DNA from 3 places in the Alcanivorax sp. MD8A genome. Region 3 is predicted to be linked to each of the others. Evidence: predicted binding sites of a transcription regulator. Region 3 holds the regulator's gene; each other region holds the start of a gene.
What was found. Region 3 encodes sigma-54, which starts transcription at its own class of promoters, with help from an activator protein. Its sites were predicted from a motif close to TGGCACNNNNNTTGCTNT; they were not measured.
Positions count from the first base shown of each region.

Region 1: the regulator sigma-54 is predicted to act here: its motif matches at 2,302-2,319, upstream of glnL (nitrogen regulation protein NR(II)).
Region 2: the regulator sigma-54 is predicted to act here: its motif matches at 4,893-4,910, upstream of atzF (allophanate hydrolase).

Region 1 is NZ_AQOQ01000041.1:16,032-23,768, reverse strand. It holds gene glnG (nitrogen regulation protein NR(I)) at 1-1,148, opposite strand, end outside; gene glnL (nitrogen regulation protein NR(II)) at 1,183-2,277, opposite strand; gene A15D_RS15395 (DUF4124 domain-containing protein) at 2,434-3,162, opposite strand; gene glnA (glutamate--ammonia ligase) at 3,366-4,772, opposite strand; gene A15D_RS15385 (sulfurtransferase TusA family protein) at 5,002-5,253, opposite strand; gene A15D_RS15380 (tRNA (5-methylaminomethyl-2-thiouridylate)-methyltransferase) at 5,258-6,343, opposite strand; gene A15D_RS15375 (metallophosphoesterase) at 6,517-7,464, shown strand; gene A15D_RS15370 (alpha-L-glutamate ligase-like protein) at 7,468-7,737, opposite strand, start outside.
Region 2 is NZ_AQOQ01000016.1:71,545-79,281, forward strand. It holds gene uca (urea carboxylase) at 1-3,057, opposite strand, end outside; gene atzF (allophanate hydrolase) at 3,057-4,850, opposite strand; gene A15D_RS10255 (patatin family protein) at 5,164-6,015, shown strand; gene A15D_RS10260 (hypothetical protein) at 6,094-6,426, opposite strand; gene A15D_RS10265 (aldo/keto reductase) at 6,447-7,235, opposite strand; gene A15D_RS10270 (FAD-dependent oxidoreductase) at 7,413-7,737, opposite strand, start outside.
Region 3 is NZ_AQOQ01000009.1:55,797-63,533, forward strand. It holds gene A15D_RS06585 (KpsF/GutQ family sugar-phosphate isomerase) at 1-438, shown strand, start outside; gene A15D_RS06590 (HAD family hydrolase) at 438-935, shown strand; gene lptC (LPS export ABC transporter periplasmic protein LptC) at 932-1,489, shown strand; gene lptA (lipopolysaccharide transport periplasmic protein LptA) at 1,473-2,009, shown strand; gene lptB (LPS export ABC transporter ATP-binding protein) at 2,006-2,731, shown strand; gene A15D_RS06610 (RNA polymerase factor sigma-54) at 2,994-4,445, shown strand; gene hpf (ribosome hibernation-promoting factor, HPF/YfiA family) at 4,485-4,784, shown strand; gene ptsN (PTS IIA-like nitrogen regulatory protein PtsN) at 4,800-5,273, shown strand; gene rapZ (RNase adapter RapZ) at 5,330-6,187, shown strand; gene A15D_RS06630 (HPr family phosphocarrier protein) at 6,188-6,457, shown strand; gene mgtE (magnesium transporter) at 6,604-7,737, shown strand, end outside.

The sequences.
Region 1 (7,737 bases), on a different contig from region 3:
GGCAGATCATCCACCAATACTTCGCGGCCAGAGGCCATCACGGTTAGCCAGCGGCAGGTATTTTCCAGCTGACGCACATTCCCCTGCCAGGACTGGGTGGACAGGTACTTTTCGGTATCCTTGTGCAGCACCTTGGGCTCAACACCCAACTCATTGGCCGCCCGCTGCAGAAAATAATTGGCCAGCCGCGGGATATCTTCACGGCGCTCGGACAGGCGGGGAATATGAATGCGAATCACATTGAGGCGATGAAACAAATCCTCACGGAAGTCGCCTTCTTTCACCAGCTTTTCCAGATCCTGGTGGGTCGCCGCAATGATCCGCACATCCACATGAATCGGCGTGGTGCCACCAACGCGGTAGAATTCACTTTCCTGTAGCACCCGCAGCAACCGGGTCTGCGCTTCCAGCGGCATATCCCCGATTTCGTCCAGGAACAGCGTGCCGCCATTGGCCTGCTCAAATCGACCAACCCGTTGATTATTGGCACCGGTAAAGGCCCCTTTTTCATGGCCGAACAATTCGGATTCGATCAGGTCCTTGGGGATAGCCGCCATGTTCAGCGCCACGAAGTTTTTCTCCCGGCGCATGGAATGGCGGTGCAGGGCACGGGCCACCAGCTCCTTACCGGTACCGGACTGACCATTGATCAGCACAGTCACATTGGAATGACTGAGACGACCAATCGCCCGGAAGACTTCCTGCATGGCCGGCGCTTCGCCAATGATCTCGGTAGGTGCCTCTTCCACCGCGGCCGGGAATTCGCCGCGAGACTCTTCACGGTGCTTGAGCGCACGGCGCACCAATGCGACCGCTTCGTCCACATCAAAAGGTTTGGGCAGATATTCGAATGCCCCACCCTGATAGGACGCCACTGCCGAGTCCAGATCCGAATGCGCTGTCATGATGATGACCGGCAAATCCGGATTCTTGCGCTGCAGGATCTTGAGCATGCGCAGGCCATCGGTACCCGGCATGCGCACATCACTGATCAGGACGTCCGGTTCCTGGCCGCCATTTTCCAGGGTATTGAGCGCTTCATCGGCATCTTCAAAGCAGGTGACGGCGTAGTTTTCCTGACTCAGCGCCTTTTCCAGCACCCAACGAATGGAGCGGTCATCGTCTACAACCCAAATACTTTCGCTCATGACCTGCTTCTCCCAGGGATCGTGTCTGTGTCTTTCATGACTCTTCTGTCTCAATCAGCTCCGGCTGCTCCATGGGCAACAAAAGACTGAATACGGTTTCACCCGGCACACTTTCGCATTCGATCAGGCCATGATGCTGGCTGATGATCGACTGGGCGATGGAAAGGCCCAACCCCGTGCCGCTGGCGCGGCCACTGACCATGGGATAGAACAGGGTTTCCTGTACTTCCGGGTCGATGCCGGGCCCGTTATCAATAATGTCTACGCGTAACACCAGCCGGTGCCTCAGCACCCCGATCGTGAACTGGCGAAGCACCCGGGTGCGCATCACGATGCGCGCCTGCGGTGTGGACGACTCCAGCAGCGCCTGGGTGGCGTTACGGATCAGGTTCAGCAACACCTGAATCAGTTGATCCCGATCGGCCACCACATCCGGCAAGCTGATGTCGTAATCCCGCCAGATTGATACGCCCTGGGGATGCTCAGCCAGTAGCAACTGGCGTACATGCTCAAGGCACTCATGCACATTGACCGGGCGAAACTCCGGAGGCTTGCGAGGCCCCAGCATCCGGTCCGCCACTGAGCGCAGGCGGTCTGCCTCATCAATAATGACCTTGGTGTACTCGGTCAGCTCCGGGTCTGGCAGGGCACGCTCCAGCAGCTGTGCAGCGCCCCGAATCCCCCCCAACGGATTCTTGATCTCGTGTGCCACCCCTCGTACCAGCGCCCGCGTTGCCTGATGGGCATGCAGCAGCGCTTCCTCGCGGGTAATGCGCAGCAGCCGGTCCAGCGCCTGAAGCTCCAACAAGAGGCACAACGGCTGGCCTGGCTCATTGATGGGGCTGACCGAATAATCCACGGTGACCTCATTGCCCGGCGCAACCGACAATCGCGCCTCCCGGCGCGTGAAGGGGTGCTCGTCACGAATGCACTGCTGCAGGGCAGACCGTGCCTCTTCATCGTCAAAGAAGTAATCAGGCAACGGCTGACCGATAGCCCGTACGGCACTGGTTGCGAGCAGCATTTCCGCTGCCGGATTCAGATAACGCACGTGTAACTTACTATCGAGCATGACCACCGCGGTTCGCAGGTGATCGAGTAACCGTTTGTGCAAGGCGACACCACTCATCAACTATTGGCCCATAACAGGGCACAAGCAATTATCAGGCCACCTCAAGGGAAGCCCTGAAAGCCCGTTTAAGACCCGTCATGTGGGCCCCTAACGCAGGCAGCTCTGCTGAGTGTATCGGTAAGGGGAGTTGGAATGCACCACTTAGGTGCACTGCTAGTTGCGCAGATTGGGGCGAGGTACAACAGGGGTTGGCATTTTGGCGCGACCGGCTGCACCGCCGGTCTCCGCCGCGCCGCCCGTACTGGCGGCACCGCCAGTGCCAGCAGCACCGCCTCGACCTGCCGCACCCCCGACATCCGCTGCCGCCCCATTAGGATCCAGGCCAGGTCGACGACGAAAATCGTAGGCAGTGGACTGGTGAATATAAAACTCCACTGGCGCGGACTCGATTTTGACTTCGCCATCTTCCCCAAGCACTTTGGCGATAACCACGTGCACGCCTCGTTCAGGCGCATTAATCTCCAACCCGGTTTGCTGAACCCCATTGTCGAAAATCACCACCGTATCGCCATCCTGTAAAGCGGGCTGCAGGTCTACACTGATCTGCACCCCACCCTCAGGGTTGCGGATGGTGGCTTCGGCTGCGGGCGATGTGATCTCCAGATGACGGTAACCGCCAAACACCTTGGACTGTTCTCCGCCGACCGTTTTCACCTCGCCGGAGATCTCCACCTTTTCGATCGGCACCGTATTGGTTTCGCGCAATTTCACCTCTTCCGCATCTCCGCTCTCCGGACGCTGATCAGTGAATACTACGTTGCCATTTTCATCTACTGAGCGATAAATCCCGCTTGCCGGCTCACTTCCCGCTTCCGCAGCCCCCAGACCACCGGCCCCCATCGCAAGCAGCAACCCGGCAAATAGCTTCCATTGTGTTTTCATCGTTATCTCCATCGGCTCTCTTGCTGATTCTCCACTGTGCAAAGCCGTCAGGAAAGGGGCAAATGCACAGTTTGCAGCGATAATGCTTGATCCGCACCAGACCCAAACACGCTCAACAGAACAGGAACAGAGGCCTGCCCCCTCCGCCAGACATAAAAAAGCCCCCGACCAGCGGGGGGCTTTTTCACTGCAATCCCGAGGGATTAGCAGGAGTAGTACATGTCGAACTCAACCGGATGCGGGGTCATGTTCAGACGCTCAATCTCACCACGCTTCAGGGAGATGTAGCCGTCCAGCATGTCCTTGGTGAACACGTCACCTTCGGTCAGGAAGTCCATGTCAGCTTCCAGGCAATCCAGCGCCATGGTCAGGGTATGAGCCACGGTCGGGATGTCTTTTGCTTCTTCAGCCGGCAGATCGTACAGATCCTTGTCCATGGCATCGCCAGGGTGCAGCTTGTTCTTGATGCCGTCCAGACCAGCCATCAGCAGTGCGGCGAAGCACAGGTAAGGGTTGGCAGACGGATCAGGGAAGCGTGCTTCGATACGACGCGCCTTGGCGCTGCTCACGAACGGAATACGGATGGAAGCGGAACGGTTACGGGCAGAGTAGGCCAGCATTACCGGGGCTTCGAAGCCGGGCACCAGACGCTTGTAGGAGTTGGTAGAACCGTTGGTGAAAGCATTCAGGGCGCGAGCGTGCTTGATGATACCGCCGATGAAGTACAGCGCCTCGTCGGACAGGCCAGCATAGCCTTCGCCAGCGAACAGGTTCTTGCCATCTTTACCCAGGGATACGTGAACGTGCATACCGGAGCCGTTGTCACCGATCAGCGGCTTGGGCATAAAGGTAGCGGTTTTGCCGTAGGCGTGAGCCACGTTGTGCACGCAGTACTTGAGGATCTGAACTTCGTCAGCCTTGTTGGTCAGGGTGTTGGCGCCAACACCAATCTCACACTGGCCAGCAGTACCCACTTCATGGTGATGCACTTCGATGTTCAGGCCCATGGATTCCATGGCGGAACACATTGCACCACGCAGGTCGTGCAGGCTGTCTACCGGCGGAACCGGGAAGTAACCACCTTTCACACCCGGACGGTGACCGATGTTGCCACCTTCGAAGTCTTCGTGGGACACCCACGCCGCTTCTTCGGAGTGAATGTTGTACATGGAACCCTGCATGTCGGATTTCCACTGCACGGAATCAAATACGAAAAACTCCGGCTCAGGACCGAACAGGGCGGTATCAGCGATACCGGTAGCCTTCAGGTACTCTTCAGCACGCTTGGCAACGGAACGCGGGTCACGCTCATAACCGGTCATGGTGGACGGCTCGAGAATGTCGCAACGCAGGTTCAGGGTGGCCACGTCAGTGAACGGGTCCAGAACGGCAGTAGAGTCGTCAGGCATCATCACCATGTCGGACTCGTTGATGCCTTTCCAGCCAGCGATGGAAGAACCGTCAAACATCTTGCCGTCGGTGAAGAAATCTTCGTCGATTTCACCCACTGGCAGAGTAACGTGCTGCTCCTTACCACGGCTATCGGTGAAGCGCAGGTCCACCCATTTCACATCGTTTTCTTTAATCAGCTTGAGGGTCTTTTCAGACATTGTCGTGCGTCCTCCTAAGGAACAGCGGGTTTATCTCTGACTCGACATATTGCACCGGCATGGAGCAACACAGAGAGCCGGTATTCTCGGCCAAGGGGCCACTAATGCCAATAGGGAGGCAAATACCATGCCAGCCCTTTTTTAGCGCATAGCCCCCAATTGTCAGGGGCCCACAGGGCCATGCACCAACATCATGCACACCCATGGTGCACAACAATCGCGCACAGCACTAAAATAGTGCACCATTGTCCTCGCCGACGCGCAAGACCACAAAACACTCATTACCCTGCTCGGCGGCTTCCAACACTTCGTGGCCGTTAATCCGGCACCAGGCAGGGATATCGTTCAGCGCGCCCGGATCAGTACAGACCACCTTGAGGCAATCCCCTGTCGACAGGGTACGCACCTTGTTCTGCGTTTTGATGACCGGCATCGGGCACAGCAGGCGACGGGTATCCAGCTCGTGAATCACATCAGTCATACCACTACCCCACATTCCAGGCAGGCAATACATCGTCAGGCTGCGCCGGCTTTACCGTCACCTGGCGAGCCACACCATCCGGCTGGCGAATTTCCAGTGTCACCTCGTCCAGCACCCGGCCCTTGGAATAGCGGGCCACAATGGCAGCAGCCTGCTCAAGCTCTTCGTCAGATTCAAAGTTGCCATCGACCAAGGCCAGGGGCCCCGGGCAGCTTACCGTGGTAATGCTGGAGAACATATAACGGTAGCCTTCCAGAAAGCGATTCTCGCCCTCCTCACGGCTGATGATCAACTTGTAGTGGGGTTTCGGCCGCAGGTGGCGCCCCACTTTCAGCAACATGATGTCATCAAGCTCGTAGCGGCGCTCATTACGGGCCTTCCACAGGTCTGACAGCTTGTTGGAATAGGATTCGTCGGTCAGGAAGCAGCACCCTCCCGCTGGCTGGGCAAAATCATCCAGTCCGAACTTCTTCGCCAACGCCATCTGTGGCTTACGGTTTCGGCCGGAAAAATCGTGCAGCTCATCGCGGTTTACCCACCCCTCTCGCTCGGGCAAGGTTGGCGGCAGGTTCTTGGCACAAAGCGGGCGCAACAGACGATCGTCCGCTCCCGACTCCTGACTGATGATCGGCATGGTTTCCTTACGCTGGCTCTTGGGCCGCTGACCAATCACTTCGCCGGTCACAATGAAGTCAAAACCGCGATCGCCAGCGAATTCACGCGCCTTGTTGATCATCAGAGTGGCCTGGTTGACCATGAAAATCTTGCAGTCCAGACAGGGGTTCAGGTTCGCGCCGTAGCCGTGCTTGGGGTTCAGCACCACATCCTTGTACTCTTCGGAAATATCAATGATGTGCAGCTTGATGCCAAGCTGTTCGGCCACCCACAGGGAGTTATTGCGCTTTTCCTTGTCCTTGTCCTTCTTGCGAATGGCATGAGTATGCCCTTCCACACAGAAGCCGGTGAAAAAGTTCACCCCTTCCACTTCGATGCCCTGCTCCTGCATGACCTTCACGGCCAGCATGGAATCCAGTCCGCCGGACACCAGCGCGATCGCGCGCCGCTTGATGGGTTGGGTTGCCTGAGTCATGTGAAAAACCTGTGCTGGGGGCCGCACCGCGTGCCGCCCTGGCTCGGAAATTGGGCGGCGAAGTATAGCAATGGCGGGGCCTGCACGCATCCATCCCCCGTGCCGCCTGTCACTTGAATGTCATCCTGCAACGGCACACTCCTGCGCCACATGCTGTTTACGGAGAGTCCTGCATGAGACGCTGGCTCCGCCGTACCGCCCTCCTTGCGGTGCTGGCACTGACTGCCGCAGGCCTTGGCTGGTGGTTCCATACCCCCCACGGCCCCTGGCTTGTGCATGACCGACCACTGGCCGGACAGCGGGTGTGCGCCATCGGCGATGGCGGCTGGGGCAACCCGGCCTCCCTGGCCGTCGGCCAGGCCCTGGTGACACTGGGCTGCGACCAAATCCGCTATCTGGGCGATCTGGTCTATCCGGACGGAATTCGCGACGCCAACGATCCGCTCATCGACAGCCGCTTCTTGCCACCCCTGCAGCCAGCGCTGGATGCCGGCATTCCCGTCTATCTGGTGCTGGGTAACCATGACTGGAAACAGAACGGCAACGCCTGGCTTGAGGTGGCGCGTCGCCACCCTCTGATTCACCTTCCCCACTTTTACTACTTTGAGCAATGGCCAGATGCCTGTGCATTCAGTCTGGAGACGACCTGGTTTGAAAAGTGGTATTACTTTCACCGGCAAATCAACTGGCTCACGGCCAGCCAGCAGATGGCCCAAGAGTATGGCTGCCAATTCAGTTTGGGGTTTGCCCACCACCCCATGTTCAGTACCGGCTCCCACGGCAACGCCCATGAAATGATCAACATTGGACTGAAACAAAAACTGGTGGGGCATCTGGACTTGCTGGTCGGCGGCCACGACCACATCTTGTCCGATGAAGGAGAATACCAGGACACCCGGCAACTGATATCAGGTTCCGCCAGCATCAACAACGACCTCGGTCCTGCCAGTGACGCACAGCACTTCACCCGCGCCACACACGGCCTGGTTACCCTGGATTTTGAAAAAACCGAGACCGGCCTGCGTGTCGACTACCGTTTTTACAGTGTTCTTGGCAATCCGCAGGACCCGCTGATCACCCTGCTGTGGCAGGGCGACCAGAATGGGCAGGGAATCCGCTAGCGATCAGGAAGGGTCCTGAGGCTCCACCGCCACCGGGCCGGCGACGGCAAATTTCGACTTGGAAAATGCAATACGTTCAGCGGCCGGCAGGTCCTTGTCACCCACCGTTTCAAGGTGATCCTCGATAATCCGGCAGCGGCGCAGCAAACCGTCATCCATGGCAATCTGGATATTCAGCCCCGGGCGGGCATTAAGCTCGAGCATCATTGGGCCATGATCACGATCCATGACCAGATCGACACCCAGATAGCCCAGCCCCGTCAGGTCATAACA
Region 2 (7,737 bases), on a different contig from region 3:
CAGGGTGCGGCCCACCAGCTGGTAACCACCCGGGGAGTCCATGCCGTAGATGCACATGTACACCCCGCCGATGCCCACGGTGCCTTCGGCGGTGTAGGTGCGTGCCGGGTTGTACTTGGAGGTCATCAGACGATGGCGTGGATCAATGGGCACGGCACAGGGGGCGCCCAGATACACGTCGCCCAGCCCCATCACCAGATAGCTGGCGTTGAACAGGGTGTCGCGAACCTGATCGATGGAATCGAGACCGTTGATACGACGAATGAATTCCACATTGTTGGGCAGCCAGGGCGCTTCGCTGCGAATGGTTTCCTGATAGCGGGTCACCGCATCCAGGGTGGCGCTGTCTTCGAATGCCATGGGCAGGTGCAACACCCGCGAGGTGACCACCATGTCATCCATGCTGCCGAGGCGGTTTTCCCGCTCCAGCAAGGTGTTGACCAGGTCTCTCTGGGTAATCAGGCGGGAGTCGTAATGCACCTGCAGGCTGCGCACCCCCGGGGACAATTCCAGGATGCCTGACACCGGTGTCGCCTTGAGGTTTTCCATCAGGGCGTGGACACGCATGCGCAGGGCCAGATCGAGCACGTTGTCGCCGTATTCGATCAGGATGTACTTGTCGCCGGCTTGCCGATAGACAATGCGAGGCGCATCCCCGTCGGCGTCTTGTTCCGCCAGCATGGTGTGCGAGGTAAAGGCATGGTCTTCGGAGCTCACCTGGGGATGAATCACCGGGATGCAGCCAAGGTTGTCGATGGAGGCATCCTGGGCTTCCTCCATGGCTCTGGCTTCGGCAAAGCTGATGGGCGAAAAGCGAATGCTGTCGCCGGGTTTCAGCTGGCCCACTTTCCACAGTTCGGCCTTGGCAATGGTGACCGGACAGACAAACCCGCCGAGGCTGGGGCCATCCTTGGTAAGAATGACGGGGAAATCCCCGGTGAAGTTAATGGAGCCGATGGCGTATTCGTTGTCGTGGACATTGGAGGGATGCAGCCCGGCCTCACCACCGTCAGTCCGGGTCCAGCTGGGCTTGGGGCCGACCAGGCGAATGCCGAGGCGATTGGAGTTGTAGTGCACCTGCCAGTCTGCAGCAAAGAACTCGTCGATGGCGTCTTGGGTAAAAAAGTCGGGGGCACCGTGGGGGCCGTAGAGTACCTTGATGTCCCACTGCTGCGGGTAGTCCGGAATCAGTGAGACTTCCGCACCGTGAGGCTCGGCCACTGGCGCCGGGGTGGGGCAACCTGCGAGCCGAGGTTGGCAGATGGAGAGGACGTCTCCCTTGCGCAGGGTGCGTCCTCCGTGGCCGCCAAACTGACCCAGGACAAAGGTGGATTTGCTGCCGAGATAATCGGGTACATCAATGCCGTTGCGAATGGCGATGTAGCTGCGGCAGCCAGAGGTGACCTTGCCGGTGGTCAGGGTTTGCCCGGCGTTGACCGTGATTGGCTGCCACAGGGCAACGGGCTGGCCGTCCAGTTGGGCCTCGCAGTCTGCGCCGGTCAGGGCAATCACGGTGTCACAATGAAAGGTCAGTGAGGGGCCGCACAGGGTCGCTTCCAGTCCTGCTGCGGAGGGATGGTTGCCGACGATGCGGTTGGCCAGCCGAAAAGCAAAATCGTCCATGGGGCCGGAAGGCGGAACGCCGATATCCCAGTAGCCGTCACGGCCGGGGTAATCCTGCACCGTGGTGTAGGTGCCGGGGTCCTCAATTTCGAACGCGGTCGGGGCGTAGTGGAAGGTTTCCAGGTAACGGGTGGAGACCTTGCCGGCGATCACGTTTTCGTCGCGCAGGATCTGGCGCAGGTAATCCAGGTTGGTGGCGATACCGGACAGTCGGGTGTGTGCCAGTGCATCCTGCATTTTAGCCAGTGCATCAGTGCGGTCGGCACCGTGCACGATTACCTTGGCAATCATCGGGTCGTAGTGCGGGCTGACCACGGTGCCGGTGTCGACCCAGCCGTCCAGTCGAATGTTGTCCGGGAAAAAGACTTCGGTCAGTTCACCGGGGCTGGGCTGGAAATCTTTCAGGGCGTCTTCTGCGTAGATACGCACTTCCATGGAGGCGCCCTGGCTGATGTAGCTTTCGTTTAGCGGGGGGCGTTGGCCGCCCGCCAGTTCCACCATCCACTGCACCAGGTCCACGTTGAAGACGGATTCGGTGACGCCATGCTCCACCTGCAAGCGGGTGTTCACTTCCAGGAAATAGAATTCGTCGCGCTCGTCGTCATAGATGTATTCCACGGTGCCCGCGGAGCGATACTTAACGGACTGACCGAGTCGTACGGCGCTGGCATGAAGTTTTTCGCGGGTGGCCTGGGGAAGATTGGGGGCGGGGGTTTCTTCTACCACTTTCTGGTTGCGCCGTTGCAGGGAGCACTCGCGTTCCCCCAGCGCCAACACGGTGCCTTCGCCGTCGCCAAAAATCTGTACTTCCACATGGCGCGCCCGGGCCACAAAGCGCTCGATGAATACCCCGCTATCGGAGAAAAAACTTTCGCCAAGGCGTTTCACGGATTCATAGGCGCAGACCAGTTCGGCCTCGTTGTTGCACCGTGACAGACCGATACCGCCGCCGCCGGCGGTGCTCTTCAGCATGACCGGGTAGCCGATATCGCTGGCCGCCTGTCTGGCCTCATCCAGGCTTTGCAGCAGGTCGGTGCCGGGGGCCAGAGGCACTCCGGCTTTTTCTGCCAGGGCACGGGCTTCATGCTTGAGCCCGAAGTTGCGAAGCTGGGCCGGGGTCGGGCCGGCGAACGCGATGCCGTTGGCTTCACAGGCTTCGGCGAACTCGGCATTTTCTGACAGGAAGCCGTAGCCGGGGATGATCGCATCGGCACCAGTATCGAGGGCCGCTTTCAGAATCAGGTCGGTTTTCAGGTAGCTCTCTGCGGCGGTTTGACCGCCCAGCGCCACCGCTTCATCGGCGGCGCTGACGTGCTGACTGTTGCGGTCCGCGTCGGAATAGACGGCTACGGAGGCAATGCCCATCTGCTTCAGGGTACGGCAAATTCGTACGGCGATTTCACCCCGATTGGCGATCAGCACTTTCTTCAACATCAAAGAGCTCCCTCTTGTTTCAGTTTGGCAATGTAGTTTCTCCAGCCTCCCAGCGCGGTAATGTCGGTGGCGTCATCGATGGCCCACGGTTCACAGATAAAGCCTTTTACCCAGCGGCCATCGACGGTTTCCAGGCTGCCAATGCCGAGCGGTGCCGGTATCAGCCCGACAAAACTGCCGAAGTGTTCGACGGGCATTTGCCACAGTTCGATGGGAATGCTGTCGCCGCCGTCTTTCGGGTTACGGATCAGCCCGGGTTTGGGGGGCACGGTGTTGGCTAGGGCATACAGCCGGTAGCGGGGTGCGGTATGGGTGGCTTCCAGCAGCACGGCGTTGCGTTCGGTGAGCTGGCTGTTAAGGGGCATGCCGGTGAGATGGGCACCGACCACTGCCACAGTAATGAAATCACTGCCGTCATTGTTGGCGGCGCGGTGGGCGGGGGCGGGTAATGCCTGACCGGTAGCGCCGGCTTGCCAGGGCTGATGTTGCTGCCAGCGGCGGCCGAATTCTGCCAGGGCATGGTCCTGCCAGGCGTCGCCAACGAGAGTCACGCCGGCGGGCAGACCGTCAGCCCGGAATCCACCGGGCAGGGCCAGCGCGCACAGGTCCAGTAGATTCACAAAATTGGTCCAGGTGCCAAGCTGGCTGTTCAGGGTAATGGGGTCATCACTGACTGCTGCCCGGGTATAGATGCCCGGTGTGGTCGGCAGCAGCAGGGCATCTACCTGGGACAGCAAGGCGTCGGCTTCGCGTTTCAGTTCGGCCAGCTGGTATTGGGCCCGGAAGCTGTCGGCAGCCTTCAGGTCGGCGGCGGGCTCAAGGATGTTGCGGATCACAGGCAGGACGGCGTCTGGCTGAGTCTGCAGCAGTGACTCTGTGACGGTGAAGCGTTCAGCCACCCACGGCCCCTGGTAAAGCAGCGCTGCCGCATCTTCCAGCACCATGGTATCCAGCGGCACCAGATCGGCTATGGCCTGAATACTTTCCAGCTGTTGTTCCCACAGGGCTTTGGCCTGCGCGTCACCGAACCAGGGCAAGACGTTGGGAATGCCCAGTTTCGGCCGCGCCGGCAATCCGCTGGCTTGCCGTGCCGGAGCTGGACGGCTGTAGGCATCGTGTTCATCGAATTGCCCGGCAATCTCGTAGATGGTCTGCGCGTCATCGACATTCAGGGCAAAGACGCTTACGCAATCGAGTGTCCGGCAGGCGGGAACAACCCCTTTGGTGCTGATGGCGCCACGGGTGGGTTTTAGCCCCACCGTATTGGTGAACGATGCCGGGACGCGGCCAGAACCGGCGGTGTCGGTACCCAGGGCGAAAGGTACCAGTCCCAGGCTTACGGCTGTGCCGGAGCCGGAACTGGAGCCGCCACTGACATAGTCCGGGTTGAACGGATTGGGGACTTCACCATAGGGCGAGCGGACGCCCACCAGGCCGGTGGCGAACTGGTCCAGATTGGTCTTGCCTACCACGATGGCGCCGGCCTCGCGTAGCAGGCGCACAACGGTGGCGTCTTCTTCGGGGGTGTAGGCAAACGCGGGGCAGGCTGCGGTAGTCGGAATGCCCGCCACATCAATATTGTCTTTCACCGCAAAGGGAATGCCATACAGGGGCAGGGAGGGATCGGTGAGGGCGCCGGCCTGGGCAACCAGGGAAGACTCGTCCAGCAGATGAATCCACAGGGCGCGCTCGCTGTCATGCAGATGCATCGCCAGTTGTTTCATGGCCTGCACCGGGGTGAGGTCCCCGCTGCGGTAGGCCGCCTGCCATTGTTGGAGAGTCCAGCCGATCATTTCGTTAGCACACCTGTTTGTATACAAGTTGGTATGCGTTCTTGTGCAAGGCGAGTGCCAGATGCGGCGGTCGTTGGTAATTGTCTGTTTTTACAATAGTTAATGGGGGTGGGATTGAGTACGGCGGTGGCCTCTGCCAATACTGGGTGCGCCAACATGAAGCGGTTGCGCTGAATCGGTGCAGCCCGGGTGGGCCGGCGTCTGGCATCAGCAATGCCGATGGCAGGGACAGCAAGGATCTATTTCCGCAACGTTGGCGGCTTTGCCATTGTGGTTACGGGGTATTCACTGATTTCCCCAGTGGAGGAAAGCGATGTCACAACGAGCGTTGGTGGTAGAAGGTGGTGCCATGCGCGGCATTTTTGCGGCGGGGGTGCTGGATGCGTTTCTGGAAAAGGATTATCGGGATTTCGATTTTGCAGTGGGGGTGTCGGCCGGCTCCACCAATCTGATCGGGTACCTTGCCGGTGATCTGGGACGCAGCCGAAGAATCATTACCGACCATGCTTGCCGTCCCGATTTTATTAACTGGCAGCGGTTCATGAGCGGGGGGCATCTATGTGATGTGCACTGGTTATGGCATCAGTCTCGCCTCGAGGTGCCCTTGCATCTGGAGCAGCACTGGCAGGGCCGAGTGCCTCTGTGGGTGGTGGCTACGTCGGTGGAAGATGGCACCCCCCGTTATTTCCAGGCCAGCCCCGACAACCTGGACGACATCATGACTGCGTCCTGTTCCATCCCCTTTGCCTATCGGGCGTTTCCGGAAGTGGCCGGGCAGCCCATGACCGATGGCGGTCTGGCGGATTCCATTCCGGTGCAATGGGCCTACGAGCAAGGGGCGCGGGATATTACGGTGGTGCTGTCCCGGCATCAGGGATATCGCAAGAAACCCAGCGCTCTGACGCCGCTGATCAAACCGTGGGTAAAAGATATGCCTGCCCTGTACGACGCCATGGTCAAACGCACTGACGTTTACAATGCCTCGCTGGCGTTTATTGCCAACCCACCGGCGGACTGCCGGATCACTGTGATTGCACCGGATGAACATTTCCCGGTGAACCGTCTGACGACCAATGCCCGGAAACTGGAACAGGGCTATCAGCAGGGGCACTGGGCCGGGTTGCAGGCCCTGGGGGTGGAGATACCGTCTGCATCCAGCGGTTAATGCGGCGCCCACAAGGGGGGATGGCCTGACAAGGCAAGAAAGCGTGTCCTGTCAGGCCTGGAGAGATGTTGATGGCGACTACGAGGCGTCTTTCTCTTCGCAGTGCCACACCCATGCATCGAGCTCGATGTGTTCGATACCGCGGAACTGGCTTTCCATCATGAATTCACGGCGGTCTTTTACCACGCCACGGTTGCCGTCGGCTTTTTTAATCGCCTTGCGCAGTTTTTTCTTCACGTTGTTGTCGATGGTTTCGTCGCTGAACAGCATGCCCTGCATCTTGCTGCCGGACGATACCGACACCTCGCCCCTTTCTTCGCAACCCTGAGGCGCGTCACGAAGAATCAGGATGTCATCGGCTCTGGCAAGCAGGCTGGTGGCCGTCAGCAGAAAGATCAAGGTAAGGCGCATTTCAGGCTATTCCGTTGTTGTTATGGCTGGCAGGCCTGGCGCGCTTTGGCCACATTTTCCTGCAAGTGCCTTGGGTTGATGGTGCCGGCAATGATACTGCTGACACCAGCGGTGCCAAGGATCTGGTTCAGGCTTTCCTGCACCGGGTCCGCAATATTGTCATCCAGATGGCCACTGGCAAAGGCTTTCTTGATCAGGATGCCTTTCAGGTCGGCGGCGGCCTGCTCAATGACCGGTACTTCGTCGTGATGGCTCAGGTTGTAAGTGACCATGGCGATGTCGGCATGCTGCAGGGTGGCGAGGCCCCCTTCCACGGTTTTGGTGGACATGCCAGTGGCGCGAATCAGACCCGCCTTTTTGAGATCGTTGAGGGCATCCAGGGTCCCTTGCTCGATGATGGCCAGGTCATTGCCATCTGAATGTACCAGCACACAATCGAGATAATCGGTTTTCAATCGTGTCAGGCTGCGTTCCACCGAGCGGCGAACATGCTCGGGGGAAAAATCAAAATGGCTGGCACCGCTGTCGTTATCAAATTCCTCGCCCACTTTGGTGACGATGATCCATTCTTGTCGCTGGCTCATGAGCTGGCCGAGTCGTTGTTCGCTGTGGCCATAGGCGGGGGCGGTGTCGATCAGGTTGATCCCCAGATCGCGTGCCTGGGCCAGCAGTTCGACGACGGCGCGATCATCGGGGATGGTGAAGCCGTTGGGGTATTTCACGCCCTTGTCGCGGCCAATTTTTACCGTACCCAGTCCCAGGGCGCTGACGGTCAAACCGGTGTTGCCCAGCGGGCGCATGAAAGACATGAAAGCTCCTTAGCGGCAAGCTACAAGCTTCAAGCTGCAAGGCGCGGTTTAGGTCATCTGATCTGGCTGGCCGTGCCCGCGACCGCTATAAGCAACAAGCGCGGAGCAATAACCTGTCAGATCCAGAGAGCACTGCCTCGTGTTGTAGCTTGAAGCTTGTAGCTTGCTACTGAATATTTAAAAACACCTATGCCAGTACGGCACGCCCATGGGCGCCTGTTTCAGTTCCGCTGGCAGCATCATTGGTTCGCCCGGTTGCAGGCCATGCTCTTCCACCAGCGCCATGACTCTGTCACCCAGGTCCGGGGCCAGGGTCAGTTTGGTGGGCCAGCTGATGATCAGGTTCTGGTCGCGACGGGCATAGGCGCTGTCCGGCTTTACCAGTGTCTGTTGCTTCGGTTCGGCGCGCACTACATCCAGCGTGGCCAGTTGCGCCTGACTGAAATCCAGCCAGGGGAAGCGCTTTTTCAATTCTGCCTGGCCTGCGGCCAATTGTTCGGCA
Region 3 (7,737 bases):
ACCGCCGAGGATTTTGCGCTCAGCCACCCCGGAGGCAGCCTGGGGCGCCGACTGCTTCTGAAAGTGGATGACATCATGCACTCCGGTGAAGACTTCCCGCAGGTCAGCTCCACCACCGCGCTCACAGAAGCTCTATTGGAAATGACCCGCAAGGGTCTTGGCATGACCGCCATCACGCACCCGGACGGCACCCTCGCCGGCATCTTTACCGACGGTGACCTGCGCCGCATGCTGGACAGGGACATCGATATCCGTAGCGCCACGATCGCTGACGTGATGATTACCGACCCGATTACGATTGAACCCGGCCACCTGGCCGCTGAAGCCCTGCAAATCATGGAAACCCGTAAAATCAACGGGCTGGTGGTATGCAATGCCCAGCGGCAACCAGTGGGCGCCTTTAACATGCAGGACCTGCTACGAGCTGGAGTGGTGTAATGCTGATTTCCTCCATTGATGCCCAGAACCTGCGGCTAATGGCCTTTGATGTAGATGGCGTCATGACCGACGGCCGCATCTACTTCACCCCTGACGGCGAAGCCCTGAAAGTCTTCAACACACTGGATGGCCACGGTCTCAAGAAACTGGCCGCCAGCGGTGTCACGCTGGCCATCATTACCGGCCGCAACACTCCGATGGTGGCCAAGCGGGCCGCCGACCTGGGCATCCAGCACGTTATCCAGGGCCGAGAGGACAAGGGCGTTGCCCTGCAAACCCTGGCGGCAGAGCTGGGCGTTGATCCCTCCGAGACCGGCTATGCCGGTGACGATGAACCGGACGTTAGCGCGCTGGAATGGGCGCGCCTGAGCTTTGCCCCTGCCAACGCACACGATTGCGCACTTCAGGCAGCCGACCACCACACTGCGCGCCGTGGCGGCGAAGGCGCCGTGCGTGAAATCTGCGACGCCATCCTGCTGCAACGAGGCGCGCAATGAAACGTCAGGGGCTGCTGAGCGCCACTGGGATCCTGCTATTGGGACTGGTGATGCTGATGACGCTGCACGAATGGGACGACTCGCTTCCAGGTCAGGACCTTGCCGTCGAAACGGCACCCGCCATTCTCGCCACTGGAGTGACCGCTCGGGCCTTCAGTGAGAAGGATGGCCAACTGCAGTACCACCTGACAGCAGATGACCTGGTGCAGTACGATCACAACCCTCTCACTGAAATGAAAAACCCGGCGCTGGAAATGAGCAACGACAAAGGCAGCTGGACGATTACCGGGGCCGACGGCACCGTGCAGAACAACGGCGACATGATCATCTTTGCCGGCGACGTAAAAGCACGCAACCCGCAACAGAAAATCGAACTGGACACGCAGGAACTGCGCTTTAACAGCGAAGAAAATATTGCCACGTCACCAGGTGAAGTGGAGCTGCGCTTCGAGAATGGCCAGACCCATGCTGGCGCCCTGGAGGCAGACCTGGACAAGGGCATTCTGTCCCTTGAGCAAGGAGTAAAGAGTGAATTTGATGCCCCGGCTTCGTAGTCTGGTTCTGGGCGGCCTGCTGCTTCATGCAGCCTCGCCGTCCCTGGCAGCCCCGGCAGAAGAACCCATTTCCGTGACTGCTGACAGCGGCCGCTTTGAACAAGACGCAGGCACAGGCTTGTATCGCGGCGACGTGGAATTGCTGCAGGGGGAACGCAAAATGCTGGCCGAAGAAATGCGCCTGTTCACCCGCAATGGCGAACTGGTTCGGGTAGAAGCCAGCGGCAACCCGGTACGACTGTCAGAGGGCAACAGCCTGTCTGCCCACGCCAACAATCTGGTCTACGATATCAAGGCCCGCAGCCTGGTCCTGACCGGCGACGCCTTTATCGAGCATCAGGGCAATACCTTTGAAGGGGCCAAGGTGGAATACAGTCTCGATTCCAAGCGGGTCGATGCCAGTAGTGAAGGCGACCAACGCGTGCGCCTGGTCATCCCGGCCGAAAACCAGGTCCCGGGCAACCAGCAAAAACAGAATGACGAGGCCGATGCCTCCGGATCGGAGTCCGGATCCCCATGACACATTTGCGCGCTCACCACCTGGCCAAAAGCTACAAAGGTCGCCGGGTTATCGAAGATGTTTCCCTGGATGTGGAAGCTGGCCAGATCGTCGGCCTGCTCGGCCCCAATGGGGCAGGCAAGACCACCTGCTTCTACATGATTGTCGGGCTGGTGGAAGCCGATGCCGGCCGCATCGAAATCAATGATGGCGACATCACCCACCTGCCCATGCACGGCCGCGCCAAACGTGGCATCGGGTACTTGCCCCAGGAAGCCAGCATTTTTCGCCGCCTGACGGTGGAAGAGAACATCATGGCCATTCTGGAAACCCGCAAGGAACTGAGCAAGCAGGAACGCCATGAACGCATGGAAAACCTGCTCAAGGAATTCCACATCACCCATATCCGCGATTCGCTCGGCATGAGCCTGTCCGGCGGTGAGCGCCGTCGGGCCGAAATCGCCCGCGGCCTGGCCACCGACCCGGATTTCATCCTGCTGGATGAGCCCTTCGCCGGGGTCGACCCCATCTCGGTCAACGATATCAAGAGCATCATTCGTCAGTTGAAGGAGCGCGGCATCGGGGTGTTGATCACCGACCACAACGTGCGCGAAACCCTGGACATCTGCGACACCGCCTACATCGTCAGCGCCGGCCACATCATTGCCTCCGGCGACGCCGACACCATCCTCTCGAACCAGCAGGTTCGGGATGTGTATCTGGGGGCGGACTTTAGGCTGTAAGAGCCAGGGGTGAGTGAACAGTTAACAGTGAATAGGCTAACAGCGGCGCGGAATAGTCCCGGGGTTTTCCGAACGCCAGAAGCCGCGCCAAGCCCCCGGCCGCGGCCATCAACACCCGAAAAAAGCAGCAAACCAGCCCGCGCACTATTCACTGTTAACTCTTCAGGCTCCTACCACACAACAACCACTGGCACAATTATTGCTAGAGAGAGTTTGAAGCTGTTATTCTCGGGTTTTTGGGGACCACACCAATCCGAGCAGTATGAAGCCCACACTACAACTACAAATCGGCCAACAGCTGACCATGACGCCTCAGCTGCAGCAGGCAATTCGCCTGCTGCAGCTGTCCACGCTGGATCTCAGGCAGGAGATCCAGCAGGCGGTTGAAAGCAATCCCCTGCTGGAACTGGCTGACGACTTTGGCGACGACGCCCTGCCTGAACATGACGAGGAACGTCAGGACATGGACGCAGAGCGTGATGACGCTCTGGAAGAGTTTGTCGACGGTGAACCCGGTGTCGACACCGAGTGGGATGACGTCTACTCAGGCCAAAGCAGCGCCTCTGCTTCTCTGCCGGATGACGCCGACGACTGGCAGCAACGGCACACTGTTTCCGGCAATCTGCATGACCACTTGCACTGGCAGCTGAACCTGACTCCCATGAGCGATGTGGACCGACTCATCGCCACCACCATAATTGAATCCCTGGATGATCGCGGCTACATGACCGTGAGCATCGATGACATTGTCGCCATGATGAATGTCCAGGAAGGGCTGCCAGACGATGAACCCATCGAAGCCGACGAAGTGCTGGCCGTTCAGCACCGCCTGCAGCAATTTGATCCGGTCGGCGTCGCCAGCATTAATCTGGCGGACTGCCTGGGTGTGCAGCTGCGTCAGCTGGAATCCGACACTCCCTTCCTGCCGTTTGCGCTGGCTCTGCTGGACCACCTTGAGCTACTGGAAAAACACGACTACGCCGCGTTGCGCAAGGTTCTACAGCTCTCCGAACAGGAACTGCTGGATGCCCTGTCCCTGATCCGTACCCTGGATCCAGCCCCCGGTGAGCAAATCGGTGAAAGCCAGGTCGATTATGCGGTGCCGGATGTCATCGTCCGCCAGCACCAGGGTCGCTGGCACGTCAGCCTCAACGACGACATCCTCCCCAAGGTCAACCTGCAGCAGCAATACGCTGCCATCGCCCGCAAGACCAGCGGTGAGGACGGTCAATACCTGAAAAACTGTGTTCAGGAGGCCAAATGGTTCATCAAGAGCCTGCAAAGCCGCCACGACACCCTGCTAAAAGTCGCCACCCGCATTGTTGAAGTGCAGCAGGATTTCTTCGACTACGGCGAAGAGGCCATGAAACCCCTGGTACTGGCCGATATTGCTGACGCCGTCGAGATGCATGAATCGACCATCAGTCGGGTCACCAACCAGAAGTACATGACCACACCCCGCGGCGTCTTTGAGCTGAAATATTTCTTTTCCAGTCACGTAGGAACAGATGGCGGAGGTGAGTGTTCCTCCACCGCTATTCGTGCCATTATTAAGAAGCTGGTCGCCGCCGAGAACCCTCGCAAGCCGCTCAGCGACAACAAGCTAGCCAGCTTGCTGAACGAGCAGGGGATCAACGTGGCGCGCCGGACCGTCGCCAAGTATCGTGAGGCGATGAGAATACCGTCATCCAGCGCCCGCAAGCGTTTGGTGTAGGCGCCTGGGACGGCCCATAAGCAGGTAAAGGAGCCAGCCATGCAAATTAATATCAGCGGTCATCACCTGGAAGTTACCGATGCTTTGCGCACCTACGTGGGCGACAAATTCTCCCGCCTGGAGCGCCATTTCGACCAGATCACCAGTGTCCAGGTGATCCTTTCCCCGGAACCCAAGACGCACAAGGCAGAATCCACGATCCATATCTCCGGGGCAGACCTGTTCGCCACCGCTGAAGCCGACGATATGTACGCGGCCATCGACAAGCTGACCGCCAAGCTCGATCGCCAGATTCTTAAACACAAGGAAAAGGCCGTTAACCACAAACACGGCCACTAAACCGAAACGACCATTATGCGAGTTCGCGAACTTCTCACCGAAGCACGCACCCACAACGGGGTGCAGGCCAGCAGCAAGAAGCAGCTGCTGGATCAGGTGGCACAGCTGGCTGCGGCCGGCTGTGACAGCCTCAAGGAACAGGAGGTATTCGATGCGCTGGTAGCCCGGGAAAAACTGGGCTCCACCGGCATCGGGGAAGGCATTGCCATTCCCCACTGCCGGCTTGGCAATTGCGAACAAGCCATCGGATTACTCTTGAAACTCGACACCCCCATTGATTTTGACGCCGTTGACGGGCGCCCTGTGGATCTGGTGTTTGTGTTGCTGGTTCCACAAGACAACCCGGAACAGCACCTGAAAACACTCAGCCATCTGGCCAGTCTCTTCAACGACGACAGCTACAGGGATGAACTGCGCGTCAGCAGCGATAATCACAAGCTGTACCTGACCGCCGTGGAATCCGAGGCGGAACTGCGGTTGGCCTCGTGACGACAAGCACCCAGTTCACCCGCCCATGACCCCAACGCCTTGCGTGCAGCCCGATCATGAAACTGACCATCATTAGCGGACGATCCGGGTCCGGCAAATCTACTGCGATTCAGGCCCTTGAAGACCAGGGCTACTATTGCGTGGATAACCTCCCCGTAGGCATGCTGCCCACGCTGGCGCAGCAACTCAGCGAAGGGGAGGCCCCCATCGGACATGTGGCGGTGGGCATTGATGCCCGAAACCTGCCTGCCCAGTTGCTCGCCTTCGACAATATTCTTGATGCACTGAAACAGCAGCAGATCAGCAGCGAAATCATCTATCTGGATGCTGACGACAACACGCTGTTAAAACGATTCAGCGCCACCCGCCGCCGCCACCCGCTGGCCACCGATCAACGCGCCCTTGAAGACGCCATTGCCCACGAGAAAGAGCTGCTGGCCAATATTCGTCAACGGGCAGATCTGGTCATCGATAGCAGCAATCACGAAGTACACAGCCTGCGCACCCTGATGCGCGAGCGGGTTGCCCAACGCCGCAACGCCCTCTCCCTGCAAGTGGAGTCGTTCGGCTTCAAGAATGGCCTCCCCACAGACGCTGACTTTGTCTTTGACGTGCGCATCCTGCCCAACCCCCACTGGCATCCGGATCTGCGCCCGTTGACCGGGCGCGACCAGGGGGTGATCGACTTTCTGCAAAAGCATGACATCAGCCACAACATGCTGGATGACATCGCCTCTTTTGTTCAGAAATGGCTGAGTGCCTTTGCCAATAGTGATCGCAGCTATGTCACCGTCGCTATCGGCTGTACCGGCGGCCAACACCGCTCCGTGTACATGACCGAACAACTTGCCACGCGTTTACGCGAGCAAGGCATTACCCTGCAGATCCGGCACCGCGAACTGGGATCCCGTTGAATGATCGAAAAGTCTCTGGATGTGATCAACAAGCTTGGCCTGCACGCCCGTGCTGCCGCCAAGGTTGTCAGCGTCGCCTCCCGCTATGACAGCGCTATTCACGTCCTACACAAGGGCAACCGCATTGATGCAAAAAGCATCATGGGCCTTCTTATGCTAGGCGCAGCCAAAGGCAGTCAAGTCACCTTTCAGGTCGAAGGCGATGACGAAGACGCCGCCATGGCAGAACTGGAAGACCTGTTTGCAAGGATGTTCGACGAGGGAGAGTGAACGACAGTTAACCGTGAATAGTGAACAGTTGAAAAATCAAGTACCACAGACTCTGAAGGACTGTTACTGTGTGATCATCCCAGCCAAGCAGCAGCACGTTTTGTTTTCGCTGTTAACTCTTCACTGTTAACTGTTAACTGATTTCCATGCCCGCCGACAGCAGCCGCAGCCAGCAACATCTCAAAGCCATCAACCGCGCCCTGGCCAGCGGGACCTATACGCAGGTCCGGCAGCTGATCAATAACCTGCCCGGCGCAGAGGCCGCTCACCTGATTGAATCTTCCCCTCCTCGCGAGCGGGAAATTCTCTGGCAGCTTCTCAGCAAGGAACAGGAAACCGAAGTCCTGCAATACCTGGGCGAAGAAGTCCGGGTTGAGCTGCTGCGTAATCTCAGCACCGATGAGCTGGTGGCACTGGTTGAGGAACTGGACACCGACGATCTAGCGGATTTGCTGCAGGAACTGCCAGACCATGTTACCAGCCAGGTGATGGCCAGCCTCGACGAACAGAATCGCGAGCGGCTGGAGCATGTGATGAGCTACCCGGAGGATACCGCCGGGGGCTTGATGAACACCGACGTGATCACCGTAAGACCGGAGATCACCTTCGAAGTGGTACAACGCTACCTGCGCTTGCGCGGCGACATCCCCCGCACCACCGATAACCTGGCCGTGGTCAACCGGAAAAACCAGTTCATTGGGCTGTTACCTCTGACCAAGGTGCTGATCAGCGACCCGGGCACCACAGTGCGCGAAGCCATGATCACCGATATTCAGTCTATCCCGGCCACCCTGCCCGCCCATGACGTGGCCAAGATCTTTGAGCGCCACGACCTGGTGACAGCCCCCGTCATCGACGACGAAGGGATGCTGGTCGGCCGTATCACCATTGATGACGTGGTTGACGTGATCATGGAAGAAGCCGACCACTCCTTGATGAGTATGGCGGGTCTGGACGATGACGAGGACACCTTCGGCTCGGTTTGGCAAACCGCCCGCCGCAGAGCGCTGTGGCTGGGTATCAACCTGCTGACCGCGTTGGCTGCCTCTGCCGTGATCGGTCTGTTCGAGGCGACGCTGGAAAAGGTGGTGGCCCTCGCTATCCTGATGCCGATCGTCGCCAGTATGGGTGGCATCGCCGGCAGCCAGACACTGACGCTGGTGATTCGCGCCATGGCGTTGGGGCAAATTCAGTCCAACAACACCCGCTATCTGCTATTCAAGGAGCTGTCTGTTGGCGCCATCAATGGGTTGTTGTGGGCGACCGTGATTGGTATCACC